Regions from separate parts of the Paenibacillus sp. FSL R7-0198 genome, predicted to be linked through region 4. Evidence: riboswitches for the same ligand, from Rfam matches in the RefSeq annotation. Region 4 holds a riboswitch; each other region holds the start of a gene.
The links. Region 4 has a riboswitch for thiamine pyrophosphate ahead of tenA (thiaminase II). Riboswitches for the same ligand answer to the same signal wherever they lie in the genome.
Positions count from the first base shown of each region.

Region 1: linked by a shared signal. The riboswitch ahead of MKY87_RS20295 (ABC transporter ATP-binding protein) and the one ahead of tenA (thiaminase II) in region 4 are both predicted to bind thiamine pyrophosphate.
Region 2: linked by a shared signal. The riboswitch ahead of MKY87_RS03170 (thiamine phosphate synthase) and the one ahead of tenA (thiaminase II) in region 4 are both predicted to bind thiamine pyrophosphate.
Region 3: linked by a shared signal. The riboswitch ahead of thiC (phosphomethylpyrimidine synthase ThiC) and the one ahead of tenA (thiaminase II) in region 4 are both predicted to bind thiamine pyrophosphate.

Region 1 is NZ_JBBOCB010000001.1:4,669,704-4,677,200, reverse strand. It holds gene MKY87_RS20315 (copper amine oxidase N-terminal domain-containing protein) at 1-343, shown strand, start outside; gene MKY87_RS20310 (pectate lyase) at 534-1,202, opposite strand; gene MKY87_RS20305 (S-layer homology domain-containing protein) at 1,543-4,377, opposite strand; gene MKY87_RS20300 (radical SAM/SPASM domain-containing protein) at 4,643-5,518, opposite strand; TPP riboswitch at 5,736-5,838, shown strand; gene MKY87_RS20295 (ABC transporter ATP-binding protein) at 5,997-6,761, shown strand; gene MKY87_RS20290 (ABC transporter permease) at 6,751-7,497, shown strand, end outside.
Region 2 is NZ_JBBOCB010000001.1:768,661-776,157, forward strand. It holds gene MKY87_RS03140 (C40 family peptidase) at 151-651, shown strand; gene MKY87_RS03145 (response regulator transcription factor) at 762-1,466, opposite strand; gene MKY87_RS03150 (ThiF family adenylyltransferase) at 1,586-2,638, opposite strand; gene MKY87_RS03155 (thiazole synthase) at 2,635-3,402, opposite strand; gene thiS (sulfur carrier protein ThiS) at 3,405-3,608, opposite strand; gene thiO (glycine oxidase ThiO) at 3,605-4,777, opposite strand; gene MKY87_RS03170 (thiamine phosphate synthase) at 4,795-5,490, opposite strand; TPP riboswitch at 5,679-5,788, opposite strand; gene MKY87_RS03175 (ABC-F family ATP-binding cassette domain-containing protein) at 5,864-7,414, opposite strand.
Region 3 is NZ_JBBOCB010000001.1:4,412,018-4,419,514, forward strand. It holds gene MKY87_RS19245 (Fe-Mn family superoxide dismutase) at 1-216, opposite strand, end outside; gene MKY87_RS19250 (alpha/beta hydrolase) at 367-1,392, opposite strand; gene MKY87_RS19255 (IclR family transcriptional regulator) at 1,752-2,495, shown strand; TPP riboswitch at 2,645-2,758, shown strand; gene thiC (phosphomethylpyrimidine synthase ThiC) at 3,177-4,961, shown strand; gene MKY87_RS19265 (hypothetical protein) at 5,496-6,182, opposite strand; gene MKY87_RS19270 (hypothetical protein) at 6,369-6,536, opposite strand; gene MKY87_RS19275 (zinc ribbon domain-containing protein) at 7,005-7,497, opposite strand, start outside.
Region 4 is NZ_JBBOCB010000001.1:403,581-411,077, forward strand. It holds gene MKY87_RS01535 (endo-1,4-beta-xylanase) at 1-1,858, shown strand, start outside; TPP riboswitch at 2,065-2,162, shown strand; gene tenA (thiaminase II) at 2,278-2,937, shown strand; gene MKY87_RS01545 (CotH kinase family protein) at 3,062-4,747, shown strand; gene MKY87_RS01550 (L-dopachrome tautomerase-related protein) at 4,998-6,092, shown strand; gene MKY87_RS01555 (spore germination protein) at 6,727-7,497, shown strand, end outside.

The DNA.
Region 1 (7,497 bases), 4.3 Mb from region 4:
ATACATTTTTGAACAAGGCAAAAAAGATCGTTTCTTCGTTGTTGAGGATAACGATCTGATCAGTTATTATATCCTCAAAAATGGAAGTGCCCTACTACAATGGCAGGCCAACATCAGCAAAAGTGCTGGAACCATCGGTGACCTGTTCTTTATTAAAACCAAAGCCGTTGCTGAAGCAGGGACTCGTCCTTCCGTAGCAGGTCAAACACTCGTATCATTCAAGTACTCTCGCATGCTTGAAGAAACCTCTTACGAGATCATGAACAAATTGGGCTCTATTGATACCGGTTCTGTTACCCCCGAGAAAGGCAAAATCATCGTTGAAGTTCTGGGAGAAAAATAATATGAGCCTCCGCTATAAAACATTGCTCAGGAGAACTATAAGAACTATACTATGACATCTGCATTACAAAAAGCGTCCCTCAAAGTCAGTGTGGCAATGACCTTGGAACGCTCTTTTTGGCGTTATATTTTAACTTCAAATCACAAGTGGAGCTTAAACTTTTACCAACTCCAGCGATTCAATCTCCTGTTTAATATTGCGTATTGCCGGATTGACTGGTCTTACCTGAAGCAAACCCCTTGAACAACGTTGGTACTTTGGAATAACGGGTATTCGTAATTTTGCCTTGTGATGTACTGCTGTCTGTACGCATAATCGAATCTTTCACATTGGAAATGTTTGAGTTATCCAGCGTCATATTAACTGCGAAGGAAGTTCCACCATTTTGGCGAACCAGTTTGCCAATATCATCTGCACGGAAATTTTTGATGTTAATCGTTCCAGCTGCATTCATCTGGAACACTTTATCATAAGCCTTGTACGCTGCCCCACCGGTAATATTAACCGTTCCAGCCGACTTCAATGTCAGAGCATCCTCGCCTACGTCCTCCCAGACTACATTCGATATATTACAGTTACCATAACAGTGAACACCATCGGCAGCAGGTGATCCGATATTTACATTTTTGAGCGTGGCCCCTGCCTCCAGACGGAAGACTGGCTTCTGGCCCTCTGCTTGAGACCCATCACCCAGTGTGGAAGGATTGGCTACAAATGTTTTGCCTTGACCGTCATAGGTCGTGCCCTTTGGAACAACAATCGTTGAATTAACAACTGTAGGTGCAGCAGCAACCGGAACTGCACCAAATATGGAAGCAACCAAACCAGCGGACAACAACAACGTCAATATTTTTTTCATAATTTTATTCCTCCCTTATTCTCTCGTTATTTGGTAGTGTACAAGCCTAAGCTTGTCCTGGAAGTTCGTCAGAGGTGCACCTCTGTCCGATCCACAACCTAATCCTACCAAATAAGGAAGGTAACTAGAATAATCATTAGATCACGTTTGTATTTTCCAGCATTGAGCCTGATGTTTCAGCATGCTTTGAGGTATCATGTCTACTTGTTATGTACCGATATCAACTTCGGATATGCTCTATTTAAGCAACCAAAAGTTTCCGACAAAAAAAAGAAACCCTTAGTCTTTTTATAGACAGGGTTTCTACATGATACATTTAAAACTAATCTAAGTACTCTCTTTATTCTAGAGTTTCCAATTCATCTTCGTTAATTTCATCCGATGGTTGAAGTGAAGTGAGTGGATCAACATTAGTAAATTGATTTACTGTTTCATAAGTAACCACACCTTCTTCAGAAACGATCATTCTGAGAACAACCCAGTATCTTTCATTACCACTGGCATCTGCGACAGTATACGTTGCACTTGGAGTGGCTACAGCACCACGGAACACGTCAATTTTGGCACCAGATTTCTTGATTGTGCTTGATCCAGAAAAATGATGAACATAGAATGTATACGTTCCAGGAAGTAAATGACGAATGGTTGTTGTTTCAGGTCCGTAAGACGTTACATCATCCAAATCCAAATCAACCATAAGTTCACCATTATTATAATATTGTTTATCAGAGTAGTACGTATGGAACATTCCCTCATCACCTGCTGGACCTACGAGGTGTGAATCCAGATCCACTGGATCTTTACCCCAAGTTAACACGAAGCGTGTTTCATCTTGTGTAGGTATTTCTATAGCAGTTTGATTCTCACGTTTATTCTCCACATTTACTGCCGAGACACCAATGAGATAAGTTGTAATATATTTTGTATCTCCACCTCCAAGTTCACCTGTGTAGATGCCTGGGGGAAGATTGATATAGTAGTTTCCTTGAGTATTCGTTTTGACAGTACCAACAATTTCACCTGTTTTGTTGTCCAGGCCTCTTCTAAAAGAAATACTTAAATTGGCAACCGGTGCTCCAGCTACATCCTTGATGTGACCACCGAATCCAGTAAGTTTGATTGCACCACTTTGGCTTCCTGCAAAATGTGTTTTATTAACATCTGACTCCACAGTGATGTACAATGTGGCTCCATAGCTATCAATAGCATCAAAAGTAAATTCGCCATTGCGGTACTGCAAGTTATTCAATTGTTGTTCCGCCCCATCAAAATAGGCACGAACTACGAAATCATTTGCAGCCAGTTCGGAAGGTTCCAAACCCTCAGTAAAATTCAACTTTACACTTCCATTTGTAACTTGAATCCCTTTGAGTGTCGGATAGACTGTTCCTTCGTTATAGACTGCAACGGTTACCGGAACATTGATTTCGAAATCTCCATATTTAGCTTTTACCACTGTCGTACCATTGCCTTTAGCTTGAATCTTGCCTGAGTCAACAATGGCAATGGTGCTATCCTCGACATTCCATTCTGCAATGGAAGTGATATCTTTGATCGCTGAGGTAGCGATACCCGTGAATACGATCTGACGGGTCGAATCAATTGCTGAAAACTCTGTTTCTTGAGGTGAATAAACTATACTAGTCACTGTAGGATCTACCTCAATAGCTGGGGGGTGATTAAGTTGACTAAAATCAATACCTTCTACATTGACCAGAGCTGAAGATAATGTTCCCGCTCCAGAAAATTGTACGATTGCATTTAATATAGCCCGACTCACTACAGCACCATGGTTAATTTTAAACACTGTGTTCAATGCTTCTTGGAACACCTCAAGATTTTCAATGGTGGAATTATCTCCGAACTCCACTGAAACTTGTTCTGCATGAACCATTACAGAGTCGAAGCTTCCACTGAGCACTACCGAAGAATTATGGGGAATCGACTCTGCTATTTCAATCGGTCCGACATCACCCGTGGAGACATTCTGTACGATTGCACCAGATCTAATTTCAATCTGCTGAACATTACTTCCACCTTCAAGGACCAAACGAACACTGCCGTCCGCTTTGTCAACAATCACTGTTGCAAGAACCGAGTCCACTGCATGAATACTATTTGGTCCTCCGCCTTGAATCTCAGTCGTTCCCGTGACACTAACATTATCAAGAGTCACGTCACCGTTTCCTACGGACTCAAGTATCTTCAGCCTACCATTTATTTTGGTATTTTTTAGAACGACACCTTGAGAACTAATAGTTATATTTCCAGTTACATTACCAAGAGTATATGTACCTGGAGCAGAGAGATTATTACTAGGGGTTTGTTCCCCGCCTCCACTATTTCCACCATTGTTACTTCCGTTCCCTTTATCTCCGGAGCTGCTACCGCTATTTCCCTTACTGTTACCTTCAGAAGGTTTTGCTGTTTCAGGTTTTGCTTCATTTGAATCTTCAGTATCAATCTCTGTCTTGGCAGGAGCCATGTAACTATCATATGTAGACTTATTTGTCACAAACTCATATGCAAGTCTCGCTAGCGCCTGTCGATCTGCTACGCCTGATGGATTAAATTTTACTGTTCCATCTTTTTGAACTAATCCTTTGATAAAACCAGATTGATAGGCTAGTGTTACAGAATCTTTCGCCCAGTTAGATACTTGACCCAAATCTGAGAGTTGTGGTTTGAATGTTTGACTCGTTACATCTTGAATGTCCCAACCAAAGGCTCTAACAAAAAATACAGCCAACTCTTCTCTTGTCACATTTTTATTAGGCGAAAAGCTATCTTTGGAGGTACCTTGAGCAATTCCAGATTTGACAAGTGCACCTACATATCCGGCATACCATTGATCTTCCTTTACATCTCTGAATTGACTTACTTCGACATTATCAGGCTTTAAATTAAGCGCACCGACCATAATTTTTGCTAATTGAGCTCGTGTTACCGAATCGGAAGGTTTAAATGTCCCATCAGTAAATCCTGTGAGTATTCCTTGTTCTACTAATTTGGTTATTTCCGTTTTGGCATACGAATTATCAATGTCATTAAAAGAAGTTTTAGATGTAGCCACTTCTGCAGATACAGATAAATTGATAGATAACATAGAAACAATCAGCGACGTAGAAAGCATTAACGATAGTTTGTGATTAAACTTTTTCCATTTTGAATTCAAAACTAAAACACACTCCTCAGTAAGCTTCTGGTAGGCAAATCCAATAATATATGAATCTTTAGAACTAATTCACCTCCTAATCAATAGGATAATAATACCATGCAAATTCATAAAAACAAGATTAATAGACTATGATTTTACAAAAAAGTTGTTATCCTGAATTGATTTCAATTCTTATTATCTAAATAATTTCGCAATAAAGACAAAACGAACCTACCGAAACAAATATTTTCGGTAGGTTCGTTTTTAACTAAATTTATATATTCTAGGCTCCGAATCTCTGACGATAACCGCACTTTCGACACAACTCTTCCACAGCTTCCCGCTTGGAGAAACCATATACCAGATTGTTCGCTCGTTCACCCTCAATAATCTCCGAGAATGACTTCTCGTGCACATTACCCAAGTTAATTACACCCTCGCCATCGAGACAGCATGGAACTACCGTTCCATCTACAAGCACAGCTGCCTGCCCACGCAATGCATGGCAGAAGCCTTTGCCGTCATCTTCAGGTGCATCCAGACTTGGCCACTGGAACTCATGGTCCTGATTCAGATATACATTCGGGGCAATTTTGACCCCACTGCCTGGAACTACTTTTTCCTCAATGCGGAAGTCCAGATTGAACTCACGTTCCAATACTTCAAGAGTCTCCCGATTTCGATTCATCTGAGCATTTGTGAAGTTATCCTGTGTCAGATTCCACAGCCGGAATGAGATGATGACATTGTGCTTAACGGCCTCGTGTACAAAGGACAAAATATGACGCAGGTAACCGTCACGATCTGTTGAACCTTCATGCCCATCGAAGCTGTGCAGGGAGAAATTCATCTGTCGCAGCGCCGGTTTGCCAAGCAATTTATGCTGAGTCTTGGGCAGCAGTGTACCATTCGTTGTAATGTTCACCTTGAGTCCCTTCTCATGTGCGGAATCGAGCAACAAATCTATTTTGGGATGCAACAAGGGTTCGCCTTTGACATGTAGATAAATATGATTGGTGTGTGGTTTAACTTGATCCAGTATATTGTTGAAGACTTCAGGGTCAATGAATCCTTTGGCACGCTGTGTCTGCGGACAGAAGCTGCATGCCAGATTGCAGATACTCGTGATCTCAATATATACTTTTTTGAACGTTTTCAACTCGGGTCCCCATTCTGCTTCGGAGGGAGAACAATCCCGCCTGCATTTGTGATCCGGCCAATATGCGCCACCACTATTATATCGGGTTAGGGAGCCCAGGTAAATTGTTCAGTTGTTCGGGTCTGACTCCAAGTTCATCTCAACAATTCCATCATGCTGCCTCTTTACAGTTCATGTTCAAGTGATATATGCTGAACAGACAACTGCATATCTTGAACTTTTGCACTAGGGGAGCCTTGCGGCTGAGACGAATATGACTATTCGGACCCTTTGAACCTGATCTGGATCATACCAGCGGAGGGAAGTGGAGCGGCCTTTTAGTAAGCGGAATTTTTTCATGTATGTGAAGATAAATTGCGGATTTAACTTACAGACCCACTCATTTCTCCGGAAATGGGTGGGTCTTTTTTGTTCCTTTTGCAGAGTATAGGATGCCGTTGTTATTGCAGTAGTCTGACATCAAGGGGGTGAGGATCAGATGGATAACCATGTAACCATTCACAACGTAAGCTTTGCTTTTTCCGAAAAAAAGGATTCCCCTGTGCTCTCCAATGTGTCGCTTCAGGTTCAACAAGGAGAATTTGTCTCGCTCATTGGCTCCAGCGGATCAGGTAAAAGCACGCTCTTCAAGCTGCTCGCAGGCTTGCATGAGCCAACCGTCGGCACCATCGATATTGCTGACGTACCGCAAGGACAACGGCTCGGACGAGTCGCCTATATGCCGCAGAAAGACCTGCTGTTATCCTGGCGTACCGTCATGGAGAACTGCCTGCTGCCTGCCGAGCTGGCACCAGGCCGACAGGACAAGGACAAACTACGAGCCGATATCATCGCTGGATTGGCAAGGTTTGGCTTGTCCGGTTATGAGCAGGCCTATCCGGATGAGTTATCCGGCGGCATGCGGCAGCGGGTGGCATTGCTGCGTACCTTGCTTACAGGCGGGCAGCTCATGTTGCTGGATGAACCCTTCGGTGCACTCGACGCTTTAACCAAACGAGAAATGCATCGCTGGTTGTTGGAGCTGTGGAAAGACTTTGGACAAACCGTGCTGTTCATTACACATGACATCGAAGAAGCCCTGCTGTTAAGTGACCGTATCATTCTGTTAACTCCAGGAGGGCAAGGTCAGCAGTTGCGGGAGATGATGGTTCCTTTACCACGCCCAAGGCATTCGGACATGATCTACGAACCAGTTCTCGTGCAGATGAGGAAACAACTGGAGGAACAATTACATGCAAAATGATAGAACTGAGGTTAGCGTTTGGACGTGGTGTTCAAAGTGGCTCTCGAAGTGGTTTTCCCAATATGGTTTGTTTATTGTGCTCATGCTCTCTTTACTGGCGATCTGGGAAACGATTGTGCGTATGGGATGGGTTCCCTCCTTCATCATTCCTGCACCCACGGCCATCATAGGTTCACTGGTTGAGCACCGTCGTCTGCTGTTGACCATCCATCTGCCTGCTACCTTTATGGAGGTTGTTGTTGGTTTTGTCTTGTCCATAGTGACTGGAATTACGCTAGCAACAGGCATGCATATGAACCGATCGATTGAAAAGGCCTTGTATCCCTTCATCGTGATCAGTCAGACCATCCCGCTGATTGCCTTGTCTCCCGTATTTATCTTGTGGTTTGGTTACACGTTGTGGAGCAAAGTCGCCGTGGTGTTCCTAATCGCATTCTTCCCCATTGTGGTCAGTACCTACGATGGACTCCGCCAAGGCGATCCGGAGCAGCGTGAACTGCTGCTCACCATGGGCGCCAGCAAATGGGATATTTTTTGCAAACTCCAGGTTCCGCTGGCACTTCCCTCTTTTTTCTCGGGGTTAAAGATGTCCGTGGTGTACTGCGTGGTTGGGGCAACGATTGGCGAATGGCTTGGTGGCAGCAAAGGTCTCGGCTACTTCAGCCGCCGCATGTCCAGCAACATGAACACGGATGCGATGTTTGCCGCTATTGTGCTGTTATCCCTGCTTGGGATC
Region 2 (7,497 bases), 370 kb from region 4:
TTTGACATTTTTAATCATATTTTAATAAACATCCCCAAACCATTGTGGCCCAAGGGATTACACTTCCCTATCCAATTTCTAGGTTGTTACAAAGCTGTTATACTCGCTCTAGCAACTTAACGAAAACGAATTTTGGAGGTACTAACTAACATGAAAACAAACATCTTTGTCCAAAAGGCCGTAACCGTCGGGTTGTGCGCTACACTAGGTTTTGGAGCTGTATTAATGACTAACGCACCTGTTGCACAGGCAGCAACTGCTTCTGTATCCACAGGTCAACAGATTGTTAACTATGGTAAACAATTTACTGGAACTCCATATAAATTTGGTGCTTCAACCTCAACAACCAAAGTTTTTGACTGCTCTTCTTTTATGAAATATATTTTCAAAAAGTATGGTGTAGACTTGCCGCGCACTTCCGTGAACCAATCCAAAGAAGGTACAGCTGTATCCAAAGCTAATCTGCGTGTCGGAGATCTGGTATTCTTCTCCAGCGGTAGCCGTTCTACCGGTTCCAATGTCACTCACGTAGGCGTTTATGCGGGAAATGGTAAGATTCTGCATACGTACGGATCTCCAGGCGTAACCCTCTCTGATCTGGACTCTGGTACTTGGAAGAGAACGTATGTTAAAGCTCGTCGTGTACTTTAGAATTATATATTGCTAATCAGTAAGGACCGGAGGTTACTATCCGGTCTTTTATTTTTACCCTCTTTTTGCCACACTCTAAACTGGTGATTCATGGAACTAACTTTAGTAATCTAATTTTTATCATGAAGCATATAACCGATCCCACGCACAGTATGAATCAGTTTCACACTTCTTCCCTTATCCACCTTAACCCGCAGATGTTTGATGTATACGTCCACAACGTTGGTATCCATCGCATACTCATATCCCCATACCTCCCGCAAAATATCACTCCTTGTACATGCTTCATTCACATGCAAGGCCAGAAATTCCAGCAATTCGTACTCTTTTGGCGTTAATGTCAGGTATTCACCCGCACGATTTACCCGCCTTGAACGTAAATTCACTTTAAGATCATGAACTATAATTACTTCTTCACCCTCTTGTGTTGCATTCGCAAAAACACGCAATAAGTTTCGTATTCTGGCGAGCATCACGTTCAGGTGAACAGGTTCCTCCATTACATCATTAGCTCCGTAATCCAGCCATTCTACGATGAATTGAGGAGATGCGTTAGACGTGATAACCAGTAGAGGTACAACCTGACCTTTATCTATCCATCGTTTCAACTCTAATTTCTGATCCTGGTCATGATGTGCTTCCCCCTCACTTCGGTCTACCAGAATGATCAGGTTGATGTGTGATAACAAATTCTTGGCGAATTGGTCTAGTTCAGGTCCTTCCTTTCGTTGCACCTCATACCCTTCGCTACATAAAACATCCTGAATAAGGCTGACCTGCTCTCCTGCTCCAATCAGCAAAATGGCTGTTTTCACTCTTTTTCACCCGGCCTGTCTCTATCCCCACTGCTCGCAGCAATGGTTGGTACAGATAGCATGCCGTAAAATGAAAAAGTCCATTCCCTCAAGGGAACAGACTTTGCTTCTTTCTTGCTTTAACCAAAGTAGCGATGGACGAGCGTACGTGCTTCAGCTGTGTCGTTTGTTCCGTGTACGAGGACACGTCCATCTTGGAAAATAACCATTCTATGGACTCCTGTTGTAAAAGAAACCAAAAACGGATTGGATTCCACTTTTCCTTCTTGAAGTCTATCCAGACGATCCGCCGTTTGTTGAAGATCCAGATTCATACGCCGTGCAGGCCGGATCTGAACGGTATCCCTGCCACATAACACATCGGTTTTCTCCAGATTGGACGCAGAAAGATATGGATACGTTGCCGAATCGCTGCAGGAAGGGCAGTCTTGCTTTTTCGCACCATCCACATTGATGGATATGTATTCGTTCCTCCAAACGTCAAATGACAACAACTTACGTCTCAATGCATTTGCATTGCCACTAAGCAATTTCATCGCCTCTGCTGTCTGATTCGCCGTTACCATCTGTACCGCTTGGGGTATGATGCCAGATGTATCACAAGTATCTCCACCCAGAGGGACTTCACCCAACAAACAATTTAAACATGGCGTATCTCCGGGCATAAACGTATAGGTGATGCCGTAACTACCTACGCATCCACCATAAATCCAGGGAATACGGTGCTTCTGTGCCATATCATTAATGAGTAGTCGGGTATCAAAATTATCCGTTGCATCCATAATCAAGTCTGCATGCTGAACGAGTTCTTCCAACTCATCTACTCTGACATCCAACACTTTCCCTTCCACATGAACCGTGGAATTAATGGCAGATAACCGTTTTTCCGCCGCCATCGCCTTCGGCATCCGTTCAATCGCGTCCTGTTCTACATATAATTGCTGTCGCTGCAGGTTACTCCACTCCACATAATCACGATCCACAATCGTCAAGTGTCCGACTCCTGAACGAACTAACGTTTCTGCGATCCCTGTTCCCAGTGCGCCAGCACCAACGATTAAAACTCTGCTGCCCTTTAATCTCGCCTGACCTTCCTTGCCCAGCGGCGCATAACGTTCCTGTCTGGAATACCGATCGGCCTGCTCCGAGGATGTTGATTGTTGATTTATCATGTATGAACCATTCCTTCCACCGGACTACTGGCTGCTGCATAACGCTTTACGGGAATCATGCCTGCCTCATAAGCCAGCCTACCTGCCTCTACCCCCAATTTCATCGCCTTAGCCATGCTCACTGGATCCCCTGATCCGGATACGGCTGTATTTAACAATACGCCATCGGCACCAAGTTCCATCGCATAAGCAGCATCTTTGGGGGAGCGCAATCCTGCGTCCACAATCACAGGTACAACGGCCTGCTCAATGATGATCTCAAGGTTATAGGGATTGATGATGCCTCTGCCAGCTCCGATGGGAGAAGCGCCAGGCATTACAGCATGTACGCCAAGCAATTGCAGCCTTTTGGCCAGAATGACATCATCTGAAATATAAGGCAATACCGTGAAGCCCTTTTCAAGCAAACTTTCGCAAGCCTTGTACGTTTCAATCGGATCTGGGAGTAGCGTAATTCCATCTCCGATGACTTCGACTTTTATCATATCACAAAGTCCTGAAGCCCGCGCAAGCTCGGCAATTCGCACCGCCTCTTCCGCATTGGAAGCTCCAGCCGTATTCGGAAGAAGAGTGTATTTGTCCAGATCCAATGTATCCAGGAAATGCTTCTGGTTGCGCTCCTCCAGATTCAGACGACGAACAGCAAAGGTTAAAACTTCCGTTTCAGATGCTTCCACAGCCTGACTTTGCACTTCCAGATCCGAAAACTTGCCTGTTCCGAGCAACAATCTGGACTCAAACGTATATTTACCAATGTTCAACATCATCAACCGCCTCCTACAAAATGTACAATCTCGATTCGATCGCCTTCTCTTAATGCCGTCGTTTCATGATACTCACGGGTTAAAATATGCTTGTTCAGCTCTACAACTACAGTCTTGACTTGCAGATCAAAAGATTTAAGCAGTTTATCCACACGATTCAATCTGTCTTCAATCTCCATCCGTTGACCATTAACGATGATATTCACTGCACCACTCCCTTTCTGTTCAATCGCTCCGGACTCAGCGCCTCAATTCCGAGTTCTTCTGAGCTTTTGCCAGCGAGCAACTCAGCGATAAGTCTTCCTGTTATCGCACTAAGCAAGATACCGTTGCGGTAATGCCCAAAGGCGGCGAACAGCCCTGTTATACTCTTGCAAGCACCTATATAAGGCAATCCATCTGGAGTTGCCGGTCTTACGCCTGCCCACGCTCGTATAAATTGTGCTTCTTTCATCCCAGGCACCCAGTGGGTAGCTGCTGTTAGCAGCTTCTGAACACCCTGTACAGAAACGTTCAGATCGGTTCTGCCTGGCAGACTGGTTGCCCCGAGCCAAACTTCGCCATTAGCTTTGGGAACAATATAGATATCCTCTGCATACACCGTTCTGTCAGGTCTGTACCCAGCATGTTCATCTGAGAACTGAACGGCGGCTATTTCTCCTTTTACCGACCACACAGGCATGCTCAGATTCACATGTCTCATCAACTCTTCACTCTGTAATCCAGCCGCTATAATGACATGTTTACATCTCATCTCACCGATCGATGTGGTGATTCCCTGCACGCCATGTTCGTTTGCTTGCACACGTATATCCTGTATGTCCTCCATAACCCGTGCTCCAAATGCTTGAGCGGATTCAGCATATGCCTTCGTTAGATGGACTGGAAGAATCTCACTCTCGTAAGGTCTGTAGTAGGCTCCATACGTATCTCTGTTAAGCCATGATGCCTCCTGTTGCACAACGGAACGATCCCACCATACCTCATCAGCAGAAGCAGACAACGCAGACTTCCGATTGTCCTTATAACTACTTAATTCACTGTATGAACGAAAAGGAGTTAGGAATCCCTGGCATTGCAGGCCAGTCTCTACCTCACTGAGTGTAGCCATTAGCACCTGTTGCTCGATAAGTAACTGTCTACTCTGTCTGGCAAGCTTAGCCATCAAAGGATGAGCAAAATCCTCACTGTCTGCCGCCAGCATTCCAGCCGCCGCGCAAGAAGTGCCTCCTGCAATCGCCGAACGCTCCAGCAACAGCACATCCTGTCCACGGGAAGCAAGCTCATAAGCGATAGCACAACCAACAACGCCTCCACCTACAATAATCGTTTCTGCATGAAACTTATCCGGTTTATCAATAACGATCTCTTTCATCCTCTCATCTCCTTGATTCAGGGACTCAGACTTTCTGTAGCAACGATAGCCTGCCTTAATAATGCAGCCGCCCGATCCGGTGACTCGCTCGCCCATACATTAGAGATCACGGCGACTCCCTGTGCCCCTGCAGAGCGAATAACGTGAATGTTTCCCGGTCCGATACCCCCAATCGCCATGACAGGAATGGAGACACGCCTGCACACTTCAGCAAGAGCATGTAATCCTCTGGGGTCAAGATCAGGCTTACTGTTGGTTGAGTAGACATGCCCGAAGAAAAGATAATCGGCTCCCCGTTCTTCAGCGATTTTTGCCTCATCGATTGAATGAACAGATACACCCAGACGAAGGCGCTGCACATTGCTCATGACAGCAGGGTTACAGTTGCGTATCGCATCTTGCCCCCAATGTACACCGCCACAGATGTCATTCTGTAAAGGCAGTTCTGAACCATTGATAACGATGCGACAAGATGGAACGCCAACGCTGCGCAGACTTTCAGCCCAATCGATCTTGTCTTGCCATGTGAGTTGTTTTTCTCGTATATGAATATAGTCCACTGATGGCCAAACGTCCTTTGCAGCTTTTACAAAAGATGCTTGATCCCCTGCACCCGTAGATACAACATGCAATTCAAATGATCTGTGTACATGTTCATGAGAAATTACCGTACCATCCCTCTCCTTCCATGCGTGAATGCTATGAAAACACAAAAAAAGCCACTCCCGTAGGGGAGTGGCTGCGTATTAATTATTGAACCAGATGACTGACTGAAGCATACAGTTCATTTCGTGCAATAAAGCTATAGACCTTATAGCCATAACGTTATACACGCAACTGCATGTTTCAATTCGTTAAGCAGACGGTCCTTTTGAGTTGCCGTTTGCTCACGTCATTCACTGAAACGCGCTCGCCACTTCCCTACGCTGGTATGATCCAGATCAGGTGCAAAGGGTCCGGAATCGCATTCTTCCATCTCAGCCGCATCGTGCGGCCCCCCTAGTGTTCATATGAAGTTGTAGCCTATGTTACCATAGACGGATTTTTTTGTCACCGTCATTTCTGTTAAACATTGTCTTAAATCGTCTAGTTTTTCTCAGACCATTCTTCGACATTCCATGTTTTGGTAACCCAACCCTCGTAGAAATCAGGTTCATGAGATACCAGTAACACCGTTCCCTTGAATTCTTTCAAAGCACGCTGCAACTCCGCTTTAGCTGTGACATCCAGATGGTTCGTCGGCTCATCAAATAGAATCCAGTTGCTTTCACGCATCAAGAGTTTGCATAAACGAACCTTGGCTTGTTCTCCACCACTCAGCATATTAAGCGGACGAGTAATGTGCTCATTTTTCAACCCACAGCGAGCGAGATGACCTCGGACCTCATTTTGGGTCAAATGTGAAAACTCATTCCAGACATCCTCAATCGGCGTGATATTCCCAGCACGAACCTCCTGCTCAAAATATGCCGTTTCGAGATAATCTCCTAAGAAAGTCTTTCCACTGAGTGGAGATATTTTTCCCAGGATGGTTTTCAACAGCGTCGATTTACCCACACCATTACAACCTACGATGGCAATTTTCTCACCACGTTCGATTGTCATTGTCATCTTAGGCAGCAAAGGATACGTATATCCAATTTCAAAATCAATGCCCTCAAAGACCGTTTTGCTGCTCGCACGGGCATCCTTAAATTTGAACGTTGGTTTGGCCGCTTCATCTGGGCGATCAATACGTTCAATTCTGTCCAACTGCTTCTCCCGACTCTTCGCTCGACCTGAAGTTGAAGCACGTGCCTTGTTACGCTGAATGAAATCTTCCTGCTTCTTGATGTACTCTTGCTGCTTCTCGTATGCATCAATATGCTGGGCTTTATTCATATCAGCCATCTCGAGGAACTTGTTATAGTTCGCTGCATATCTCGTTAATTTGGCAAATTCCAAATGATAAATGACATTTACGACTTCATTCATGAATTCCGTGTCATGGGAGATTAAGAGGAACGCGTGCGGGTAGTCCTTCAGGTAACGTGACAGCCATTCAATATGCTCTACATCCAGATAGTTGGTCGGCTCATCCAGTAACAGAGCTGTAGGTTTCTCGAGCAGAAGCTTGGCAAGCAGCACCTTGGTACGTTGTCCACCACTTAGAGCTGCGACATCCCGATCAAGACCAATTGCGGACAAACCAAGACCATTAGCCATCTCTTCCACTTTTACGTCAATCAGATAAAAGTCGCCCTGTTCCAGTTGTTCCTGAATATCGCCCATCTCTTCCAGCAACTGCTCCAGCTTATCTGGATCTGCATCTGCCATCTGGTCCGTAATATTCATCATTTCTTTTTCCAATTCAAGCAACGGAAGGAATGCATCTTTAAGCACGTCACGAATGGTTTTACCTGGCGTAAGCTTCGTGTGCTGATCCAGATATCCATAACGGACCTTAGGTGTCCATTCCACTTTTCCACTATCTTTAAGCAATTTACCGGTAAGGATGTTCATTAATGTGGATTTACCTACACCATTGGCACCAACAAGCCCTACGCGCTCTCCGGCAAGTAAACGAAACGATACATTTTTAAATAACGTGCGATCTCCAAAATTGTGACTTACGTTCTCTACTGACAATAAACTCATAAGATGAGGTTGCTCCTATCTATTAGACATTACTTTTGTGATTGTTCCGAAACCCTATTCTAGCACAGGTCCCGTCTTTTCTG
Region 3 (7,497 bases), 4.0 Mb from region 4:
GGTTGCGGGCAATAGTTGTTTTAAAAGCTGATTGGCTACTCGCTCACTGTTTGCAAAGGTAGCCTCCCATTCCTCCAGTAGCTTGACGTATGGGGGCTCCAGATCAGGAACCAGGGCACGAATGACGAGTGTATGTTCTTTCTCCTGCTCTTTCCAGAAACGGATTTCCTCCAATGTCCGCAGAGGCAGTAGGTGACCATATCCATACCAGTTCATCTATGTTGAACCTCCTTCAGATGAAATTCATTACATGCAGACCATCTGTTCATGCGTCCCAAGAGTATATTCCGCGAGCTTGTTGTCCTATGATTGCAAAAAAAAAGAGCCCCTGAGGGCTCTGGAAAAAATTCGATGATTGAAATTTGGTTATTCTCCACTATTCGTGTTTTGCACATCGTCACTGCTTGTCTTCGTTACATGACTCAGGAAAGTTGAGACACGGCGCAGATATTCTTTCGGATGCTCCCGGAAAATAAGTTCATGATGCGCGTCCTGTACAATCCATACATCCGAATACGGATTAGTCTGGTTGGCGGCGAGCTGCTCCGCAATTGGATAAGGCGCCTTCTCGTCCTCTGTACCATGGATGAAGAAAATCGGGAACGGATAATCTTCCTTTTTCACTTCCTGATACGGGATCTGTTGCAATCCGGTACCATTCAGAACAGGGAACAACAGATTCATGATCTCGAGTGTGGGCTGACGCGGGAGATCGATCTGGTTATGAATGTTGTGGTACAGCGTATCCGGCTCAAGCAGGAACGTACTGTCCAGAATCATTGCATCCACTTCCTGTGTAATCAGCCCAGTCTGAAGCGCTGTACCGGCACCCATCGAGAAGCCCCAGACAACCAGTTCCTGCGCACCACGTTGCTTGGCGAACTGGATCGCACCGAGCAATTGCTGTGACTCAGCTTTGCCACCTGTGGCTACAGCTTTGTTCACCTGTGAGGCGAAGCCATAATCGAACATGACCACGTTGAACCCAAGTTGATGGGCATAGTGTGCCAGGTCATACATGGGTACCCATGTTTCTTCACGATTGGCACCATAGCCGTGACTGAAAATAATCGTTTTGCTTGCAGCATTGTCAGCAGGTATATACCATCCCTGCATCGTCCGGCTGCCATCTGCTGCCGGGAACGTGATGTCTTCATACTTCATGTTCTTGGCCTGCATTGGATTGGAGAAGACCGGTGCTACAGTAGGATTGGATAATACCCATGCGATATAACCATGCAGTGCGATAAAACAAAACAGTAGAAAAAATACAACGGAGAGCAGCAACGCTACGATAATATGTTTGAACCGAATCAGCCTCGGTGATAGGGAAGAGGGCAGATCGGACACTTTTGTATGCAGCGGGGCTTCGCTCTGGGATGTTGGATACATGAATGCCCCTCCTTTGAAGTTCAGTTGAAGATAACAACGACATGAAAAGAGAATTGCGTTTATTTCAGAGCCTGCTTCAGAGCGATATCTTAATGTAATATATCTTTATCGTATGTTCCAGTATAGTCAAAGTCAATTGATTGAGGGCATTTGTTACGCAATTGTTATATAGTTCTTAAGATATATGGGTAACATTACCTTAGTGTGTAAATTACAGGGGATTAAGTCTTATAAAAAGGAAAAATTTACAGGTTAGCCTATTTTGATTTTGGCTCTTTTTGGTTTACAGATGAGACCGTTTCTCATATAATTTATGTAACCAAGTTTCATGTGATGAAACATGAGGAGGGCATTATGCCATGGAAGATCGCAAGTTAACCGTCCGGGCTGTGGAACGGGCGCTGGATATATTATTATGTTTTACCACACGCAGTGATCTGGGACTCACCGAAATTGCCAGCCAGATCGGCTTGCACAAAAGTACAGTGCACCGTTTGATGGCTACGCTGGAGGATCGAGGGTTCGTGATCCGTGATGCAGCAACAGAGAAGTACCGACTTGGCATCCGAATCTGGGAGCTGTCAGCTCATATGTCCCGCAGTGATGATCCCGCTATTCTGCTGCTGCCTGCGATGGAGCGACTGAGAGATCGATTGGGAGAGACCGTGAGTCTGTACCTGCGTGATGGGAGTGAACGGATACGGATTCAGGCTGTGCAAAGTGATCAGGCGATTCGCCGAGTCGCCCCCGTTGGTGTTAGACTCCCGCTGTCTGTGGGCGCTTCCAGCAAAGTTTTGATGGCGTTTGCCACGGACGAGGATCGTGAAGAACTGATGAACGGCCCGGAATGGCCGGTGTTTATTGATCCCGCGGTGTATTTAGCGCAAATGGGAGATATCCGGGATAACGGATATGCGACGAGTTATGAGGAACGTGAGCCGGGAGCTGCCGCGGTATCTGTACCGATTATGGATCGCAGAGGCAATATTGCAGCTGCGCTCTCGGTCTCAGGGCCTGTCAGCCGACTCTCGCAGGAGACATTGCATGAATACGCACCTGTGTTGAAGGATGCTGCTACGCAGATGGGGCTCATGTTATCCTGATGTTGAGGTGAGGTTTTTTCTCCAATTGAGTTAGTGTTCTGGAATATAAAGGTTGTTTTTATGTTCCGGTTGCGCTACTCTGTAATGGACGGCCCAACGGAGCCAGCTTCATTGAATATGAACGGCGGCTTATGTAAGCCGCAACTTACTAACGTTACTGGGGGAGTCCGAATTGTCCGGACTGAGACGGAATCGCATGAGATTCCGGACCCTTTGCACCTGATCTGGATCATACCAGCGTAGGGAAGTAATCGGCGATATGACCTCAACCACCTCATGATGTGACCCTTGTAGTCTCCGTTAAGGAGCTGATTGAAGGTGCATTATTGGTGATGGACATAAAAGTCGGTTCCTTCGGGGACCGGCTTTTTTATATACAGGGAACGGGCGATATAGCGCGGATTTTATGGGCTTCTTTTTCGATAACCTGCGGAAGTGGGCTTGGATGAGGAGGGAAGTCTTATAGATCGATGATCTGTGGCAGCCTCCGTCTGTTGTGAACTGTACATAAATAATGTCTCCTCTGGTCTGGTGTAGGATCGCTCTTTCTTCTCTGTGCTCTGGATGATTTGGGACAGGTGCGTAAGTGAGCTGATGACGATACCAATGAAACCAAGTGAACGAACACTGAGGAGGAGACAAGCGAACATGAGTACAGGAAACCAAACGGGACAACAAGCGATGGAACAGGAACATAACGGTCAGCAGGTGGGAAAAGAAACAGGAGCGGCCGGACGGGTTCAGCCTTTTCCGGGCAGCCGCAAAGTCTACATTCAGGGCTCACGGCCGGACATTGCTGTACCGGAGCGTGAGATAGCCCTTCATGACACGAATACTCCCCAAGGGGTGGAGCATAACGAACCGCTGCGTGTCTACGATACGAGCGGCCCGATGACCGATCCCGCATTTCATGCGGATATCCGTGCAGGTCTGCCAGCCCTGCGCACCCGATGGATCACAGAGCGCGGCGATGTTGAAGCTTATCAGGGCCGTACGGTTAAACCGGAGGATAACGGACTGAAGCACGGAGGGAAGAGAGCGGGAGCCGAAGAGTACCCTGGATTGCGTGGAAAACCGCTACGGGCACAGACAGGACGCTGTGTGACCCAGATGCACTACGCGAGGCAGGGAGTCATTACGGCAGAGATGGAGTTTGCCGCCATTCGTGAAGGCGTGGAACCGGAATTTGTGCGGCAGGAGCTGGCGAGTGGACGGGCCATTCTGCCATCCAACATCAATCACCCGGAGAGTGAGCCGATGTTGATCGGTCGTCATTTTCACGTGAAAATCAATGCCAACATCGGCAACTCTGCAGTATCTTCCTCCATCGAGGAAGAGGTCGAGAAGATGACCTGGGCGGTACGATGGGGATCGGATACGGTGATGGATCTGTCCACAGGCAAAAACATTCATACCACCCGGGAATGGATCATCCGCAATTCACCTGTGCCGATTGGTACGGTGCCGCTGTATCAGGCGCTGGAGAAGGTGAATGGCGAAGCGGAAGCGCTGACCTGGGAGTTGTACCGTGACACACTCATAGAGCAGGCAGAGCAGGGCGTGGACTACTTTACGATTCATGCAGGTGTACTGCTGCGTTATATCCCGATGACCGCCAAGCGAATGACAGGCATTGTGTCTCGCGGTGGGTCCATTATGGCAGCATGGTGTCTGGCACATCATCAGGAGAATTTTTTGTACACCCATTTTGAAGAAATCTGCGAGATTATGAAAAGGTATGATGTGGCGTTTTCGTTGGGAGATGGACTTCGTCCAGGCAGTATCTACGATGCCAATGACGAAGCTCAGATGGCGGAACTGGCTACGCTTGGGGAACTGACGCAGATCGCATGGAAGCATGATGTGCAGGTGATGATCGAAGGCCCGGGTCATGTGCCGATGCATAAGATCAAGGAGAATGTGGACTTGCAGATGGAGATCTGTAAAGAAGCACCGTTCTACACACTTGGGCCGCTGACGACCGACATTGCCCCGGGTTACGATCACATCACATCCGCCATTGGTGCGGCCATGATTGGTTGGTTCGGCACGTCCATGCTCTGTTATGTTACGCCAAAAGAACATCTGGGCCTGCCTAACAAGGATGATGTGCGGGAAGGGGTTATCGCCTACAAGATCGCAGCTCATGCCGCCGATCTGGCAAAAGGCCATCCACGTGCCCAGCGCCGGGATGATGCATTGTCCAAAGCGCGCTTCGAGTTCCGCTGGAGGGACCAGTTCAACCTGTCGCTAGACCCTGAACGTGCGCTGTCCTACCATGATGAGACGCTGCCAGCAGAAGGGGCTAAGGAAGCTCATTTCTGCTCGATGTGCGGTCCGAAGTTCTGTAGCATGCGCATTACGCAGGACATTCGTACCTTTGCGGCGGACAAAGGATTGTCCGAGAATGAGGCTGTAGCAGCGGGCATGCAGGAAAAGGCCGAGGAATATCGGACACGTTCCTAGGAGCGGGTACAGCGCAAGCTGGGCAGTCTGACATCGTTTGTAGGTGAGAATACTGCTATTATGTCGTCTGCTTCATCTTACTGATCAGCTTCCTGATACTTTTTATCAGCATTATGGTTGATTGTCTAGCAGATGTTTAATAAAATGAATGTAAGTAAACACCAATAAGAGTAGCCAGGCCAATGGCTACTCCTGCACAGCATTTGCGGTGGGTATTCCTCCGAGTGCAGCAAGTTCAGATGAAGTGACCCGTCAGGCCGTCAACCTGTGGCGGGTCACTTCTTTTTACGATCGATGTATGTCAGGAGCGCAATAATTAACATCGCGAACACGATTACGTCGTTAAAAGAGAAGTTCATAGGATCACCTCCCACTGGAGGCAAGCCTATTTCCCACCACAAATTGGCTGTACAAAGTGATTATACCATTTGAAATGCTCTTGTTCGAGAGCATTTTTATTTTGCAAAAGGAAGCAATATAGTAGTTTTCACATGATTTTAGCGATTGTAATATTTCACTCCAAACCCGCTACTACTATCGAGCCAGGCCCAAATTCTTCTCCAAATACGCGGCAAGCAATGCCAGCGGGCTATGGATCGGAATCCCGCTATCTACTGTAACCTGGGCAGCTGCGGGAGCCATAGACAGTTGGGCTGCCACTACCGTTTTACCCGAATACTGCTCAGCAATCTGCTGTAATCCTTCACGTACCGCTTCGAGATACCCTTGCTGATCTCCACGCATAATCAACTCAAATGTCCCAGGGATGCATACCGCTTCCGTCTGATATGTCTTGGCAACGTGTAGTTGCCCATTCTCATCCTCTTGCTGTAAAGCCTGGTTCACCCGTGCCATCGTGCCTTCAATGGTTGCAGGGTTGGTGAATGCTATGATGTAATCTCCTGCTACTCGCCGCATCTCCTGCAATAACGGATCATCTATGCCGATCACGGGCACAGGGACCTGTGTGGCTTCCTGCTCCAGTACTGTCGCAAACAGGGTACACGTGACCAGAATGGCATCTGCATGACACTCAGCGATCCATTGGAGCGTCTGGGCTACCTTCTCGTGAATAACGACCTCGGAAAAGTCAGCGTCATGTTTAAGACGGTCCAGACCTGGATCGACGTAATGGACCAATTCAACTTCATAAGGAGCAAGCGTCTCTTCAATTAAGGCGATGTTGGAATAATGAGCGTGAAAACAACCAATGGTGATCATGTGCTAAGTCCCCTTTTACAGTTCGTATATGTCATGTCATGGAAATGATTGTAGATATTTAAACCATTATAGAAACATGCCTTAGAACTGTACAGTCGTTTATGGCTCAACGCCAATAACCGCCCTTCCGCCAAGCTGCGGAAAGACGGTCGATAACCTGACTCGAATAGGGTCCGGTGTCCATTTTTATCTAAGGGAAGGAGAAGCATTTTTCTTCGCCATTTTTTGCTGTAGAATTTCATGAAAGGATAGACCTTGAGTGTTCTCATTCTCCTTTTTAGGAGCAGTGGTCGCCGTGTTGCGCGGATATTGGTGATGGTACGGGATCATTTGCTGAATAGGCATGCGGATCATCTTGGTTCCTCCTTTGATGCGTTTTTTCGAATTATGTATTTCGACTGGTTACCATGCCAGGTGCGCATATAGGTACATGTGACTTGTTAGACGAAATAGATGACTTTAGAATGTAATTCCAATTGGATTGAAGTGATTTTACCCGGTTTTAAGAAGATGTAAACGTTTTTAGGGAAATTCAGGAGTAAAGGACCTGATATGAAAGGTTTGATATGGGAGGATCGAATCGGTTGTTATGTGAATAGTCCCAATTTTAAGGAAGTCAATGGTACCCGCTTATGAGGCATATTGTCTGGTTAAATGATGCAAAGCATGCTAACTAACTTGGTACCATGGTCGGGTTGTTTAGGGGGTGATGTAGTTCCGTATATAACAAAAAAACTGCCGAGCGAACTCGGCAGCTTGCATGATATACAGAAGGATGCCAGGGAAACTTTGATCCTGTGTGAGGTGGTATCGTGTTGGGCTTTATCTACTTTGGCGAACAGCGATGTATATATCCACTTGTACACTCTCGGGATTCAGGCTGCGTTCATCATATAATTCAAAATCCCCGGTGAACGTACGATCGCTTTGTTTGTCCCATGCCCATATGGCTCCCCAGGCTTCGCCAACAACTTCTGCCATCGGTCCTTTTCTGGAAGTGAATACGGCGTAAGTTGCAGGAGGGAGTGAAGTGTCATCCAATCCTTCAGGCAATGATTCGTTCGGACTGACCTCATGCCCTACCAGTATGGTGTATTCTCCGGTTATCCCATCGGTGTAATCCGTGTAACAACCATAGCGAACAACTTCAGGTGCAGGGAGGTGCTCTGAGACAAAATAATTGTTCCAGAGTCCCTGAATACAGCCTTTGCCACTGATCTCAATGGCGTTGGTTGTGCGGGCGGATACGCCGGCAATGCGTTTGCCAGGAAGAGTGACATAACGAACGGGCTGGGCAGAGAACGAATGATCTGTT
Region 4 (7,497 bases):
GCATGGTATGGGTGTACGCGCACATGCGCTGTTGTGGCATATTGATGCAGCAGAGTGGATGTTCAAGGATCCTCAGGGTAACCCTGCGAGTCGAGAATTACTACTTGCCCGGATTCAGGATTACGTTGAAACCGTCATGACCCGATACAAAGGTAAGATCTATGCATGGGATGTGGTAAACGAGGCGATTGCGGATAGCAATGGTGATGCCAACGGTTTACGTAAAAGTCCCTTTTATGAACTAATCGGTCCGGATTACATTGAGAAAACCTATGAATTCGCTCGTGCAGCCGATCCGAATGCCAAATTATATTACAACGAATACTTCACGGAAATCCCTGAGAAAAGAGAACATATGTATCAGTTGGTCAAACGACTGAAAGAGAAAGGGCTCATAGATGGTGTGGGTTTGCAATCCCACTATAACCTGGAATCGCCGCCCATCAAGGAAATTGAAAAAACAATCAACATGTTCGTCGAACTTGGATTGGATATTCAGATCACGGAACTGGATGTGGATAGCGGAATTCCATTTGGTGAAGAGATGTCGGATGAAGTTGCGGTAAAACAGGCGTATCGATATAAGGAACTGTTGGATTTGTACAGAAAACACAAAGATCACATTTCTTCAGTTACCTTATGGGGACTCCAAGATGAGAAGTCTTACAACAACCAAGCGATGCTGTTTGATTCAGCCCTGAAGGCCAAAAAAGCATACTGGGGACTTGTGGATGAATCCAGCTTGCCTGTGTTAACACAGAGAGCCGTCTCACTTTCGGGTAAAACGGATATCAAAAAACTGTCACAAGATCCGCTCTGGAACAAAGCGGTGTCTACTCCACTGAAGGGCGACTCTCCGGGATCAGCCAGTTTCCGCACCTTATGGGATCATAGTAACCTGTATATCCTTGTGGATGTTCAGGATGCGAAGGCAGATGTGAATGACAAAGTAGAACTCTTTGTTGATCTTAATAATGGCAAGACCACTTCATATGAAGCAGATGATCGACACGTAATCATTAAGCGGTCGGGCAAAGCTAAGGGCGCAGAGCAGCGTTCATATCGTGTACGCGAGACCAAAGCCGGATATCAGGTTGAATTGTCCATTCCATGGGGTAGTATACAAGCCGGATCAGAATATGAAGCCGGTTTGGATATCCGTGTGACGGATGGCGCTGCAAGTGGGACACAACCTTATAGTCCACTGTACTGGAATGATCGAACACAATCTCAGGAGCAAGATACAAGCAAATACGGCGTGATTCAACTCGCCCCTATGCCCAAATCTGCACAAGCTATGCAAGGGATTGTTCAGATTGATGGGAAGAAAGAAGCCCTATGGAATAAGGCTGTACCATTTGAAGTAAAAAGGTTGAATGAGACCGAAGGTGCAGAGGCAGTGGCTCGCGCAATGTGGTCAGGGGAGTATCTATATCTGCTGATTGACGTCACTGATCCAAACATCATCACAGATAGCATCAACCCATGGGATCAGGATTCGGTTGAGATTTTCCTGGACGAGAATCACCAGCGGACACCGTATTTTCAATATGATGATGCCCAGTTCAGAATCAGTGCAGACAATGTGGCAACCTTTGCAGGCAGTGCTTCACCCGGACGCCTTGTAAGTGCTGTGAAGAAAACGAATAAAGGATACCTCATAGAAGCCAGAATCCAGTTGAATTCACTGACGCCAAAGGCTGGAAATGTCCTCGGTTTCGAGCTTCAAATTAACGACAACCAGGTCGGAGGTAAACAGAACGTAGCCAAGTGGAATGATACGACCAATGAGAGCTGGAGAAACACTTCCCAGTACGGAATACTCACTTTTGTCGGAAAGAACAAACTCGGGCATTAATCCATCGGCAGTAATTGTAAGAGTAGAAACCATCATAACAGTGGATAAAACTCAACCATTGTTATGATGGTTTTCATCGTTTACATACGTCACTCAAGCTGATGAGGTGGGATACAAACTGCCTTGACTATATTTAACAGCCCTTGATATACTAAATGGATGTTATTTTTTCTTTTATGGGAACAAGAAAGTAATCAACTACATACAACCGTTTGCGAGGGAGCCTTAACCGGCTGAGAGGGTGTTAAACCGACCTTACCTGATTTGGATCATGCCAACGTAGGGATGCAACGATGAAACGCTGTACTTGGGTAGCTCATGCGTACCCCTTGTTTTAGTGTATTTGTCTGCGAAACATCCTATGGATGTTTCGTTTTTTTGTTTTTAAATACATACATTATGAATTGGAGGAACACACGTTGACTATTTCAGAGCGACTATATCAGGCAGCACAGCCTGTGTGGAAGGAATGTCTTGAGCATCCCTTTGTTAAAGGGATCGGGGATGGTTCTTTACAGGTTGAACAATTTCGTTATTATTTGCTGCAAGACTACTTGTACCTGTATGATTATGCCCGCGTATTTGCACTAGGTATCGTCAAGTCGCACGACCCCAAATTGATGCAGTTTTTTAGTAAAAACGTAGATAACATCCTGAATGGTGAAATGAAAATTCATCGTTCTTATATGGAGCGATTAGGAATTACAGAGGATGATGTTTTTCAGGTAAAACCTGCACTGAAAAATGCAGCCTATACAAACTATATGCTCTCAGTTTCCCATGCGGGCGGTATAGCAGAAGTACTTGTATCGATTCTGGCCTGCTCGTGGAGCTATGCAGAGATCGGTCAAGTTCTTTCCCAAAAGCCAGGTGCAGCTGATCATCCTTTTTACGGAGAGTGGATCACAGGATATGCTTCCTCTGAATACAACAGCAACAATCAATCCCTTGTGGCGTTAACGGATAAGCTATTAGAAGGCTGTAGCGAGGAAACGTACCAACGAATGGAAGATATTTTCGTGATGTGCAGTCGCTTTGAGCTTGATTTTTGGGAGATGTCATGGAGGCTGGAGCCTTAAGTTCACTGGTCGTTCATTCAATTAGAGAGTACCATATGACGCCACTCATTCAGATTCATTTAAGAATTGCCATCTATGATGATTACATATAAAAAGATTTAACAACAATCATGAGGTGATGGCAATGAGTATATACAAATGGCCTAAATTTATCGGTGTAGCGGTGTTATGTACTGCAATGCTGACGGCATGCAGCTCGACTAATCAAGGAAGTGTGGACTCGGAAAGTAATTCGACTGAAACAGAACAAACGAATACGGATAATCAGAGTAAAACGGAGAATACTGCGCAGACAGTAGGGTATGCCGATCAAATCAACAAAAATGAGGTTATGTCCATTTCGATTGATGTGGATGAAGCGGCATGGAAAGAGATGCTGGATAATGCAAATGAGGAGCAGTACATCTCAGCTAATATTACGATTAACGGAACAACGATTGAAAACGTCGGAATTCGTCCAAAGGGTAACTCCAGCCTTCGACAAGTCGCTAGCGATGATACAACGGATCGATATAGTTTCAAAATCAAATTTGATGAGTATGTTAAGGATCAAACTTGGATGGGGTTGGACAAGCTCGTTGTGAACAACATGATTAGCGACAATAGTTATATGAAGGAATACTTGAGTTATGACATCATGAGTTATATTGGCGTAGATGCACCTTTATTCGCATTCTCCAATATTAGTGTAAATGGAGATACTTGGGGTTTGTACCTGGCTGTTGAAGACATTGACAGCGGATATCTCGCCCGAGCCAAGAATGATGAGGGTGAACTTTACAAGCCGAACAATGATGACAACATGGGGGCAGGAGGAATGGGAGGGCCAGATGGCAATCCTTTTGCACAAGGGTATGGAGATATGCAGCCTCCTACTGAAGGTATGGCGCCACCGGATGGTGCAAGTCCGCCGAATATGAACAGCGGGACAGGGGAAGATGGAGCGAATACACTACCGGAAGCAGGGATTAAGGGTAACCGTGGTCCAGGTGGTATGGATGGAAGCGGCAATGGTGTTTCATTGGTGTATACCGATGACAAATCATCCAGTTACTCCGCCATCTTCGACAATGCTGAGACCAAAACAACAGAGGAAGATTATCAGCGTGTCATTGAATCGCTCAAAAACTTGAGCACAGGTACCGAACTGGAGAAATATGTGGATGTGGACGAAGTTCTGAGATATTTTGCGGCCCACACGGTCGTTGTCAATATGGACAGTTACACGTCCAACATGGGACATAACTATTATCTGTATGAAAACGATGGACAGATCAGCATGTTGCCCTGGGACTACAACATGGCCTTCGGTGGATTTCAAGCTGGCTCTGCATCCGATGTCGTGAATCTGGCAATTGATACCCCGGTATCAGGGGTCAGCCTGGATGAACGTCCAATTTTAGGAAAGCTCCTTGAGGTTCCGGAGTATAAGGCCAAGTATCATGAATATTTGCAGGAGATCGTAGATGGATACTTCGCAGACGGCAAATTTGAAGAAAAAATGCAAAGCCTGAACAACATGATCTCGGAATATGTGAAGCAAGACCCTACAGCTTTTATTACGTATGATAAGTACGAGGAAGCTGTTACAGAATTGACCAAACTTGGCTCTCTGCGTGCAGAAAGTATACAAGGGCAACTGGACGGAGATATCCCTTCCACGACCGAGAAACAAAAAGAGGACTCGGATTCACTGATTGATGCTTCTTCGGTTGACCTGTCCAAACTGGCTGAAAATAATACTCGAGGAGGCATGGGAGGTCGCGGTCGTGAAGCTGCAGAGAGTAATCAGTCTCAGGATGGAAAATAAGTGACTTACGTAAAGCGAACAGATAATCAAGATGAGTTCAGCGATCAGCAAAAGATCGGACATTGAAGTAGACGGATAGCCTGAAATTTAATAAAACCAATGCGTACCGACATTTTGTCGTTCGCATTGGTTTTTTGTTCCTTGGACATTTTCAAAAACACGTAGAAAAAGACGATTAAGGGCCAGGTATTAGAAAAAGTCTGGAACATATTATAGGTAATATCTATTCAAATATGTTAAGGAGGATATCATAAAACCTATGTTACCTATGGAAAAGTATTTCGGCAAGTTAGAACTCGTTCATTCCTTTTACGGGGCTATGCCTACAGGCGTTAGTGTGTCCGAAACCGGGCGTATCTTTATTTGTTTTCCAAAATGGGGAGATGACGTTAGATTTACGGTAGTGGAAATTGTTGAGGGTCAGATGCAACCTTATCCTAATGTAGAAACGAATTTGATCAACCCATTAAATATCAAAATGTCCTTCATCAGTGTCCAAAGTGTTGTTGCAGATGGAAGGGGAACCTTGTGGGTACTGGACACGGCTGCACCAAATTTTTCTGAGCCTATGAAAGGAGGGGCAAAATTAGTCGCTGTAGATTTAAAAACAAATACAATAAAAAAAGTATATACTTTTGCAGAAGATGTGGTCTTGCCGACAACATATCTGAATGATGTCCGATTTGATTTTCGTGTAGGAAAAGCAGGTTTCGCATATATAACGGACTCTTCTTCCAGAGGGCCAGGCGCTATTATCGTTGTAAATTTAGAAAATGGAAATGCGTATAGACGGTTAAATGGAGCAAGCTCGACCTCACCCGATCCATATTTTTTACCGAAAGTGGAAGGTGAAATTTTGATGAATCGAAACGAGGATGGTTCAACATCGCCCTTTCGATTGGCCTCTGATGGTATAGCCATTTCCCCTGATGGAAAAATGTTATTCTATTGTCCATTAACCAGTCGCCAGCTATACTCAATCTCAACAGAAGCCCTGCGAGACAGAACAATACCGGATTTCAATTTAAGTTATCTTGTGCAGTATTGGGGAGAAAAGGGAGCTTCTGATGGAATGATAACGGATGCAAAAGGAAACGTTTATGCTGGAGACTATGAAAACGATAGCATTCGAAAAATATCCCCGAATGGAATCATGGAAACCATCGCGCATGATCCGAGAATTTTATGGCCGGATACTTTTTCTATTGGTCCGGATCAATGTTTATATGTAATTGTGAACCAATTACATAGGCAGGCCAGATTTCATTACGGAAAAGACCTGCGACAAAAACCCTATAGTCTACTACGTATGAAAATAGATGAATTACCTGCTCCTACCTTTTGACATATTGTGTAAGTCGAATCTGCCCTAAGACATCATTAAACAATTGAACAACAAGCTCTGATATAAAAGAGAAGTTCCTTGAAGTGATGGATGAATATCTAGACGAGTATAATAAGGTCGGCAGAGAAGTCGAACGTTTTACAACCTACGAGCAACTATATGCCCATTATATGAATCACTGACCTTACATTCATTTATAAGTCCGCGGAGACGGGACTGTAATTGAAGGTAAAACAACGGTAGAGGTTGCGAAGTCAGCAGGGGATAAAAAGGTTGAAGTTATTAAATGAAGAAGTTAGGTGCAATTCTAGTAGTCCCAATCAGGGGTATTCGAAGCACCTAATGCGAAAGCCAACAGAATTAAAACCAACAGTAGTGGTTGCAACTAAAAAACATTAATCGTTAATTTATTGACCTCAGCTCGCTTTACCGGCTGAGGTTGTTTCATATGCATTGAAAAAAATGCAGATTACCACATGCATTCTCACCGAATAAAAGAATCCTGATCCCGATTTACCCTTATTCTCGAACATGTTGAGGCTTAGTATACACATTGCCGGTCGTATGATTTTTCGATTACAGGACAAGATATTAACCTTATCACCATTTTATTACTTTGATAAAGGAGAAGACCATGGTTGAAAAACACGAGCCTCAAATGAAAAATCATCAAAAGTCTACATGGCTTGATGATTTAAAACAGATATTAAACCATATGGAAGATGCCGAAATCATTGAGCACAAAATAGGTACGAGTGCTTCAGTCCATCTTTTATTTATAAAAACGTTAATAGATCAAGAGCGTTTAAACGAGGCGATTATTCAGCCACTTCATCAATCAGGCGGAAATTCGCTTTCTTCATGCATAATCAATTCTGATGTTTCAGAAGTTATATCGATCGAAGATGCTGGGCAAAAAATAATGCAAGGATATATTCTTCTATACGATTCAGTCAACGATCAATGGCTAGGCATACAGTTGGAAAATCCTCTTGGCCGGGCAATTGAACCTTCCCAAACGGAAACTGTTATATATGGAGCGAAAGATAGCTTCAGCGAACAAATCGATAATAACATTACAATGTTGCGCAGACGTTTGCCTATAACGACATTAAAAACGGAAAGCTTCACTATCGGATCACTGAGTAAAACAAAAGTTGTGTTAATGTACATAGACGGAATAATTAATCCGGAATTTGTTTCCATTGCAAGAGAAAAAATTGAAAGTGTGGATTTCGATCAGTTTTTAGACTCCGCACAGCTTGCAGCTTTTATTGAAGATCATAACCATACGGTCTTTCCCCAGTTTCTACAAACGGATCGGCCGGATGCCTGCGCCTTCGCCTTAGGTGAGGGTAAGCTGACTTTATTAGTCTCCAATTCACCGTTTGCTTTAATTTGTCCC